DNA from 3 places in the Frankia sp. CcI49 genome. Region 1 is predicted to be linked to each of the others. Evidence: predicted binding sites of a transcription regulator. Region 1 holds the regulator's gene; each other region holds the start of a gene.

Evidence for each region. Region 1 encodes LexA, which represses DNA repair genes until DNA is damaged. Its sites were predicted from a motif close to CGAACNNNNGTTCG; they were not measured.
Region 2: CcI49_RS04095 (HNH endonuclease signature motif containing protein) is a predicted target of LexA. The motif match lies at 1,951-1,964, and genes of this name have one in related genera.
Region 3: dnaB (replicative DNA helicase) is a predicted target of LexA. The motif match lies at 1,439-1,452, and genes of this name have one in related genera.

The regions. Positions count from the first base shown of each region.
Region 1 covers NZ_MOWP01000014.1:257,471-260,747, forward strand. The annotation lists gene CcI49_RS12925 (LysM peptidoglycan-binding domain-containing protein) at 1-70, opposite strand, end outside; gene lexA (transcriptional repressor LexA) at 1,173-1,922, shown strand; gene hflX (GTPase HflX) at 2,050-3,277, opposite strand, start outside.
Region 2 covers NZ_MOWP01000005.1:187,225-190,501, reverse strand. The annotation lists gene CcI49_RS04100 (hypothetical protein) at 1-553, opposite strand, end outside; gene CcI49_RS04095 (HNH endonuclease signature motif containing protein) at 651-1,904, opposite strand; gene CcI49_RS04085 (class I SAM-dependent methyltransferase) at 2,934-3,277, shown strand, end outside.
Region 3 covers NZ_MOWP01000028.1:83,652-86,928, forward strand. The annotation lists gene CcI49_RS25265 (single-stranded DNA-binding protein) at 1-32, shown strand, start outside; gene rpsR (30S ribosomal protein S18) at 96-332, shown strand; gene rplI (50S ribosomal protein L9) at 343-789, shown strand; gene dnaB (replicative DNA helicase) at 1,539-2,897, shown strand; gene CcI49_RS25285 (antibiotic biosynthesis monooxygenase family protein) at 3,006-3,277, shown strand, end outside.

The sequences.
Region 1 (3,277 bases):
CCTGCGACGCGGTGACCAACGCCAGCGAGAGCACCAGCGCGCCGGACAGGCACGCGAGCGCCGCGAACACGAGCCTGCCCCGCCGGGTCAGCCTCAGCGGCGGCTGTTGCCGCGGGTGGCGTCGCGAGCCCGGGCGGGGCCGTTGCGCGCCCGGGGACAGGGCTCGCGAGCTCGGGGACGAGCTGCGCCGCAGACTCGGCCACCGGCGCCGTGGTCTCGTCCGTAGTCTCTGGTCGCCGGGCGGCGGCAACGCGTACCCGACGGCGCGGGCACGCCATTCCAGCCCGGGCATCTCGATGACCTGGGCCTCGACGCACTCGACCGCCGCCGAGGACGACTGTGCGCCGCACGGGCCCGCCGCAGGCGAAGGACCACTGCCGAGACAACGAGAAGGGGCCGAGCGATGCGCCGGCCGCCGATCACCGCCACGCACGGCCCTGCCCCGCACCGCCTGGCCGCGCACCACGACCCCGCTGACCGCCGCACCACGGCGAGCACGAGGACGCGGACGCGCGCGACCACCACGGCCGCCCGCCGCCGGCGCACCTCCTCCGACGGCCGCGGACCGCCGCGCCGCGCCGACGCGGAACACCCGGCACTTGGGACCGGCTCCCCCGCCGAGCGCCCTGTCGCCATCCGCGATGTCAACATCGCCGGCAGCCAGGCCAACGTCGCCAGCGGCCGGCCGAAGGTCACGATCGGCCGCAGCAACATCGACAATGGCGATATCGACAATGGCAACGTCGGTCACGTCGGCATCAGCCAGACCGGCGCGGGAAAGATCAGGGTCGGCCGGATCAGCGTTGGCCGGATCGGGGTCGGCCAGATCGGGGTCGGCCATGTCAACCTCCCAGGCGCGAGCATCCGCTCGCTCGAACACCTGAGCGATTCTTACACGGTCGCCACGCACACTTCCCCCGACACGCTCGAACAGACGTTTGAGATTCGGCGACCGGCCGACTACCGTCAAGGACGATCAGTTGTGGACGATCGTGCGAGAAGAAGCGAGCACGGAAAATCCACCCGAACCGGTCAGAAGCTACTAATAGGACAAAGTGGTAGATCGACCGGGTGGCCCGCCGGCTGCGGAACCGCCGAGCCCCCGGTCGCGGAGAAGCCGGTAGCGGGCGAAGCCCCGCCGCCGGATGCATCGACAGGGAGAGCGGTAGGCGATGACCAGCCAGGCACGGGGTACCCGCCGAGGCGACGCCCGCGGCAATGTCCGGGATCTTCCCGACAGCCCCGCGGACGCCTCAGGCCTCACGCAACGACAGAAGGGGATTCTCGAGGTCATCCGCGCCGCGGTGGAGCAGCGCGGCTATCCGCCGAGCGTCCGCGAGATCGGCGAGGCTGTCGGCCTGACCAGCACCAGCAGCGTCGCGCACCAACTCAAGGTGCTCCAGGAGAAGGGCTTCCTGCGGCGCGACCCGAACCGGCCGCGGGCTATGGAAGTACTGCCGATCGGCGGCCAGAAGGCGGGCGCCCGGCTGCGCTCCGCCGGCGCCACGCCGGCGGAGGTGGGTGGTGCCGTCGCGGCCGAGGGCGGCACCCCGACCTACGTGCCCCTCATCGGGCGAATCGCGGCCGGCGGGCCGATCCTCGCGGAGCAGGCCGTCGAGGACGTCTACCCGCTCCCGCGGGAGATCGTCGGTGAGGGCACGCTGTTCCTGCTCAAGGTGGTCGGGCAGTCGATGATCAATGCCGCGATCTGCGACGGTGACTACGTCGTCGTCCGCCAGCAGCCGGTCGCCGACAACGGCGAGATCGTCGCGGCCATGATCGACGGCGAGGCGACGGTCAAGCGCTTCCGCCAGCGCGACGGCCGGGTGTGGCTGGCGCCGGAGAACCCCGCGTTCTCCGACATCCCGGCCGAAGACGCGACCATCCTCGGCCGGATCGTCGCCGTGATGCGCCGGGTCTGACCCGAACGCGACCCCAGGGGGCGCTGACCCCCTGGGGAAGAGCCGGCCATCGAGCCAGCCGCCATGCCGAGCCAGGCGGCGGCCCCTGGCTCGGCTTCCCGCCGGCTCGGTCAGCTCCGAAGCGGGGTCAGCTCCGAAGGGCTCCAGCGACCCTGAAGGGCTCCAGCTCGGCGGCAAGGCTCACCGGCACCCGGGCCGCCACCGCCGTGCCCGCGCCGGTGTGCTCGACGCTCAGCACCTCGCCGTCGCGGTGGATCCGGGAGACGAGATCACCACGGGTGTAGGGCACCAGCAGCGACATCTCGATCTCCGGGTGCGGTATCCGCTCCGAGAGGGCGTCGATCAGCTCCGCCAGGCCCGTTCCGGACCGAGCCGAGACGAAGATGGCGTCCGGAACCGCCTTGCGCAGCACTGCCAACGTCGTCGGATCGACCGCGTCGACCTTGTTGACGACCACGAGCTCGGGAACCCCGGCCGCGTCGATCTCGGCGAGCACCTCACGGACCGCCGTGATCTGCCCCATCGGGTCCGGCGCCGAACCGTCGACGACGTGCAGGACGAGATCCGCGTCCACGACCTCCTCCAACGTCGACCGGAACGCCTCGACGATCTGGTGCGGCAGATGCCGGACGAAACCGACGGTGTCGGCCAGGGTGAACACCCGCCCGTCGGGCAGGGTCGCTCGCCGCACGGTCGGGTCGAGGGTCGCGAACAGGGCGTCCTCGACGAGCACACCGGCTCCGGTCAGACGGTTGAGCAGCGAGGACTTCCCGGCGTTGGTGTACCCGGCGATCGCGACCGCCGGCACGGCACCCCGCCGCCGCGAGGAGCGCTTCGTCTCCCGGACGGTGGCCATCGCGGCCAGCTCGCGCCGCAGCTTGGCCATCCGTGTGCGCAGCCGCCGCCGATCGGTCTCGATCTTCGTCTCACCAGGGCCGCGGGTACCGATGGGCGCCCGGCCACCACTGCTCGCGGCGGCCCGGGACATCGACTCACCCCAGCCACGCAGCCGCGGGAGCATGTACTGGAGCTGGGCCAGCTCCACCTGGGCCTTGCCCTCCCGGGACGTCGCATGCTGGGCGAAGATGTCCAGAATGAGCGCCGTCCGGTCGATCACCTTGACCTTGACGACCTCTTCGAGCTGGCGCAGCTGCCCAGGGGTCAGCTCGCCGTCGCAGATCACCGTGTCCGCACCGGTCGACGCGACGACGTCCGCGAGCTCTCGGGCCTTGCCGGAGCCGACGAAGGTCGCCGTGTCCGGCCGGTCGCGGCGCTGCACGAGCGCGTCCAGCACCATCGAGCCCGCGGTGGTGGCCAGGGCCGCGAGCTCCGTCATCGACGCCTCGGCCTCCAGG
Region 2 (3,277 bases), on a different contig from region 1:
TCTTGGCGACGGCGGCGGTGGGCGCGATGCCGATCATCCTGCGGTCACGCTCGGGTCGCACTCCGGATCCCCACGCGAAGACGCCGACCGTGTCCAGGCGCGACCACGCCATGTCCTGCTCAGAGGCGATCATCATCGCGGACTTGCCGGTCGTTCCGCTCGAACATGAGATGTAGTGCCCCACCGCCTCGTAACGGGCGATCCAGTCGTCCATGTCGACGACGTCCGAGGTGTCGATCGGCGTGAGCGGGTGTGCTGACACGGTGCCGAGCCACCTGCCCAGCCGATCCCACCTCCGCTCGCTCAGGAAGCTCTCCGGGTAGCTCTTGTACGCGGTGTGCGGGAACAGCAGCCCGACCGCGTCCGCCCGGGAGCGGATCTCGCTGATGCCCGCCTCCCTCGCGCGGAACGCGAGTAACCGGATCCGCTCCCGGCGTTCCTGGAACAGCTCGTTCATCGCCTCGACCTGCGTCTCGCGGAGATCCGCGTACGGGATCGCGAAGCGCTCCTCCGACTGGACCAGCCCTGTCAGACGCTCGACTGCCGCACTCACCCTGGGCCCTCTCCCTTCCGGAACGTTTTTACTAGACTCGCGGGTCTAGTTTCTGATGTCAAGGTCCGGGCTGTCGCGCGGCCTGCGGAGGGGGGTCTCAGCCGGCCGGGAGGTGTTCCTCGCCTGAGATGTAGTCGTGCGGGTGGACGGTGAACCTGGTGCCGAGTGGGCTCGTCCAGGTGAACGTGCCGGGGCGTGGCTGGCGGACGATCCAGGGACGGTCGGGGTGATGGCGCAGGCGGTGGTGCTTGAGGCAGAGCGGCCCGAGGTTGTCGACGATCGTGGGCCCGCCGGCGGCGTAGGGCGTGGTGTGGTCGGTGTCGGTGCGGGTGGCGCGGCGGGTGCAGCCGGGGTGGACGCAGATGCGGTTGCGGGCACGTACATGCCGGACCTGGGCGGGGCTGGGGTGGCGCCGGTCGGCGACCTCGATCAGCGCCCCCTGCGGATCAACGAGCATGCGCCGCCAGGTGGAGGTCGGGCGCATCGCCAGGTCCCGGGCGATGTCGGCAGGTATGGGACCGAAGCCCGGGATCTCACCGGGCTCCTCGCCCAGCCCGAGCAGGGCTGTGATCGGAACGATGACCTGGACGTCGCAGGGCAGCGAGCGCAGCGGTGTGCGGCCGGTGATGCGGTCGACGAGGGTGTCTGCGCGGATCTGGTCGCGGGTGCGCTGGTCGTCCGCATCGCGGGTACGGATGATCTCATCGGCGATCTGGTTGAGCTGGTTGTCGCAGGCCGCGGCGTCCTCCGCGGGCAGTAGCGCGGACAGGGTGCTGGTGGCGTCGTCGCCGGGGTGGAGCCGGACGTGATGGCCCTTGCGGCGTTCCGCGGCACGCTCGGCGGCGCCGCCGGGGTCGACGTTGAGCACGGCGCGACGGCAGGCGGCACCGAACGCGCCCCGGTTGCGTCGCGGCCCGCCGGCCAGGACCTGCTCCTCGACCTGGCTGGCCTGCTCGTCGGTGAGGGGGCTGACGGCGGTCTCCAACGACCGCAGACGTTGCAGGTCGAGGATGCCGTCCTCCAGGGCCTGCATCGCTCGGGGGAGCCGCCGCACCGCGGAGAAGGCGAAACCCATCTGCCCACCAGCGGTGGCGGCGGATACCCGCAGCACGCCGGCGAGCTCCGCCGGGGCGAACATGTCGAACGAGAACAGCGGGTCGGCCTCGGCCGACGGTCGCAGCCCGGCGTACTCGGCGAGCAGCCGCAGCATTGCGGCGTGGGCCGCGGCCAGCGCCGCGGCCTGAACACCGATCCGGGACAGCAGGTCGCGAACCTGGTCGTCGAAGGCCGCGACCGCGTCCCGCACCCGGGATGCGCCAGATGCTTCGCTCGCACGTGTGGGTGCTGGCATGGCGTGCTCACCTCGCCCGAACCGAACCCGTGTGCCCGGCGGATCGCGAACACATGTTCGATTATCGATGGTCGAAGCCTGCCGGAACGGGCGCTGCGCGTGGAGACCACAGGGAGTACCGCGGAGGACGCCAACAGCCTCCGCGCCGCAGGCGGCGACCCGAGTCGACCCAACTGGCCGCGGGCTGTGCGGTCGCACCGCAGCCATGGGTAGGGCGGTCTCGTCGAATCCCTCGCGGCCAGCGATGAGGAGGCGCCGGCGTCGGGCTGGCCTGTGCGGCGTTCAGGAATGCCGGCAGCAGCTGCCCCACGGAGGGTCGCGTCGAGAGGGTCGCGTCTGCAGGAAATGCGCCGGAACCAGTCTCCGGCCTGGTGGTCGGGCAGCGTCGACAGCGTGGCCGTCCACCCGCCGGTGGTAACGTTGTGCCGCGGCGACGGAATGTGTGAACGCGGAGATCGACGGAGGTGAGTTGATGACTGTCGTGGAGACCACCGCATTGCGCTGTGCCCGGATCATCCTCGCTTCCCGGGCCCTGCCCTGACCTTCGCCTGTCATTCTCGCAGCTGGGAGTAGTCCCGGCAGGCATGCTGTCCGGCTGGGCCCCTTTCAAGGGTCTCCACAGTGCTTCATCAACCTTCTGCGCGCCGACCTGGCGCTCTCCGTTCTCCTGCACGGGTCACGTTTTCAGCCGGCTACGACTTGGAACGCGGAACGTGAGAGTTCTTTCGCCCGGCCGCAGGCCGACGGACCGTCTTCCAGCCACCTCGTGCGGGCCGATCGCGGCCTGCGCGCCGTCGTGGCTGCGACCGGGACCGTCCTGCTGGCTGTCATCCCTCCGGCGGTCGCCGGAAACCGGTTGGCTGTCCGGCTCGCTGGCTACCTGTCCGGCTGGCCCCTGCGGCCGTCCTCTCCGCCACCGTCGTCGAGCCGAAGGACGCCGAACGCCCGCTGCCAGGACCGCGTCGCGCCCATGCGGGGCGTCACCAACCGCGTCTCACATCCCAAGGCATGACAGAAGGGAATTCGGTCATGGACCTTCCTCGTATCTTCACCATCCGTGAAAGCAGCCACCGGATCCACAATCCGCTGACCGCGGCCAAGCTCGCGGCCCTGGGCGAATCGCTGCACCTCGCTCCCGGGACACGGGTGCTCGATCTGGCCAGTGGCTCCGGCGAGCTGCTGTGCACCTGGGCGCGTGACCACGGGATCACGGGCACCGGCGTGGACATCAGCACAACCTTCACCGAGCAGGCCCGGGCCCGCGCCGCCGAGCTCGGCGTCGCCGACCGGGTCGAGTTCGTCCACGGGGATGCGCGCGGCCATGTCGCGGACGAGCCGGTCGACCTGGCCGCCTGTGTCGGCGCCACGTGGAT
Region 3 (3,277 bases), on a different contig from region 1:
CTGGCGGCTATTCCGACGAGCCCCCGTTCTAAGGCGGTCGAATGTCTTCAACGCGCGATCGGAACTCGCGTAACCAAAGAGGTAGGAGCACATCCATGGCCAAGGCGGCCGTGCGCAAGCCCAAGAAGAAGGTTTGCGTCTTCTGTAAGGACAAGGTTCACTACATCGATTACAAGGACACCTCGCTGCTCCGCAAGTTCATCTCGGACCGCGGGAAGATCCGCGCCCGTCGGGTGACCGGTAACTGCAGCCAGCACCAGCGTGACGTGGCGACCGCGGTGAAGAACAGCCGCGAGATGGCGCTGCTTCCGTACACCTCGACGGCTCGCTGAGGGGGATGAGATGAAGCTCGTCCTCACCCAGGAGGTCCCCGGCCTCGGTAKCCCSGGGGACATCGTCGACGTGGCTGACGGCTACGGCCGCAACTACCTGGTGCCGCGCAAGTACGCGATCCTCGCGACCCGCGGCGCCGAGCGTCAGGTCGCGCAGATCAAGCGGGCGCGGGACGCGCGCGCTGTGCGTGACCTCGACCACGCCAAGGAGATCGCCGGCCAGCTGGCCGGTCTGTCCGTGCGGCTGACCGGCCGCGCGGGCAAGGAGGGCCGGCTGTTCGGCTCGGTGACCGCGGCTGACGTCGTCGCCGCCGTCACCAACGCCGGGGGCCCGGAGCTGGACCGTCGCCGCGTCGAGCTGAGCACGCCGATCAAGGCGCTTGGCTCGCACTCCGTCTCGGTCCACCTGCACCCGGAGATCACCGCGAAGCTGACCGTCCAGGTCGTCTCGGCCTGACTTCGCCACCGGTGTCGCGGCTGCCCCCTCGCCGGGGGCGCCGCGGCACCGGTGACGGTCCACCCGCGGCGCCGCGCCTTGTCGTCGGCGCCGCGTTTCTTTGCCGCTGCCACGCGTAGATCACTGTGGATCGGTGTCCGGTCGGCGTGTGCGCCCAGGAAGCGGAAGCGGCAGCGGGACACTTGAGGCGAACGGGATCGGCGTCCACTGGGGCGTTCGGTCCGTCTGGTGGCGTGGTGGCGTGGTGGCGGGGCCAGCTGCGGAGGGTGAGATCGGACGTTAGGGCGATATAGCCCGAATGGGCCAGCCTGCGCAGTAGCCCGAAAGTCGGCTGAACTATTTTCCGTCCACAGGTTGGATCGGGCCGCTGGCCGTTGCGCGCTGCGGGTTCGCGTCAGGATCGCAGGGCCCTGTCCACAACCGGTCGGGGCACTATCCCGAGGTGGTCCCCAGATCTTCCGCAGTTACCAACAGGTTGTCCACAGGGTGCTGTGGACAACTTTTTGGAGCCTCCCTGTGTCTGCGCCTACTGTCGGACCCTCCACACTGGCTAGCTATCCCCTGGATCGGGATAGTCCGTACGGGCGGGGGGTTAATGATCTTGAGGTGGTCGGGCGGACGGGCGAGTTGACAGGTCCCGCAGGCCAATCGAACATAGGTTCGATTTCGGTGGCTGGGGCGGGCCTGCGTCGGATGGGCCCGCCGTTGACGGGCCGGGTTCGGGTGGGCCCAGGGCGGGGGGGTAGGGCGTGAGCGTCACCGATATCAATCGCGGGTCCGGAGCGCCGGTCGAGTTCGACCGGACCCCGCCGCACGATCTTCCGGCCGAGCAGAGCGTGCTCGGCGGGATGCTGCTCTCGAAGGACGCGATCGCCGACGTCGTCGAGGTGCTCACCGCGAACGACTTCTACCGGCCGGCACACGCGACCGTGTTCGAGACGATCGGTGATCTCTACGGGCGGGGTGAGCCGGCCGACGTCATCAGCGTCGCCGCCGAGCTCGGCCGGCAGAACCTGCTGGAGCGGGTCGGTGGGCCCGCCTACATGCACACGCTGATCTCCAGCGTCCCGACCGCGGCGAACGCCGGCTACTACGCCCGGATCGTCGCGGAGAAGGCCGTCCTGCGCCGGCTGGCCGAAGCCGGTACCCGCATCGTCCAGCTCGCCTTCGGCCCCGCACCCGACGTGAGCGAGGTCGTCGACCGGGCCCAGGCCGCCGTGTACGAGGTGACGGAGCGGCGGTCCAGTGATGACTACACCCCCCTCGGGGAGCTGCTCAACCCGGCGCTGGAGGAGATCGAGGCCATCCAGGGCCATGACGGGGCGCTCACCGGCGTCCCGACCGGCTTCACCGACCTCGACGAGCTCACCAACGGCCTGCACGGCGGCCAGCTCTGGATCGTCGCGGCCCGGCCCGCGGTCGGAAAGTCCACCCTTGGCCTGGACTTCGCCCGGGCCGCGTCCATCAAGAACGGGATGACCTCGGTCATCTTCTCGCTGGAGATGAGCCGTATGGAGATCACCATGCGGCTGCTCTCCGCGGAGGCTCGGGTGTCGCTGCAGAACATCCGCACCGGTCGGCTCACGGACGACGACTGGGGCCGGCTCGCCCGGCGGATGGGCGAGGTCGCGGAGGCGCCGCTGTACATCGATGACAGCCCGAACCTGACGATGATGGAGATCCGGGCCAAGGCCCGGCGCCTCAAGCAGCGCAACGACCTGCGCCTGGTCATCCTCGACTACCTGCAGCTCATGTCGTCGCCGAAGAAGGTGGAGAGCCGCCAGCAGGAGGTCAGCGAGATCTCGCGGTCACTGAAGCTGCTGGCGAAGGAGCTGGAGGTTCCGGTCGTGGCGATCTCGCAGCTCAACCGTGCCTCCGAGCAGCGGGCCGACAAGCGCCCGCAGGTGTCCGACCTGCGTGAGTCCGGAAGCCTCGAGCAGGACGCCGACGCGGTCATCCTGCTGTACCGCGAGGACGCGGTGGAGAAGGAGTCCGCCCGCGCCGGCGAGGCCGACCTCATCATCGCCAAGCACCGTAACGGCCCCACCGGCACGGTCACGGTCGCGTTCCAGGGCCACTACTCGCGCTTCGTCGACATGGCCAACTGATCGTCGGTCGCGTCACAACCACATCGCAGCGTCGGACCACGGGCAAACGTGCCACTGGTCGTGGCAGCCGGCCTGAAGTCCCCGGTCCTCGGTGACAGACTGGACGCCATGAGCGTTTCCGGTGTTCCCCCGCGCGACTCCGGGGTGGTCGAGGTCGCGAGGTTCGAAGTCAGGCCTGGCAGCGAGGACGACTTCGCGGCGGCCTATCGGCTTGTCCGCCATGAGCTGGTCAGCACCCCTGGATGTCGGTCCGTCCGGATGACGCGGGGTGTCGAGTCGCCGTCCCGGTTCGTGCTGCTCGTCGACTGGGACAGCCTGGAGGCACACACCGAGACGTTCCGCGGCTCCGACCGGTTCACCCGGTGGCGGGCGGCGCTGTC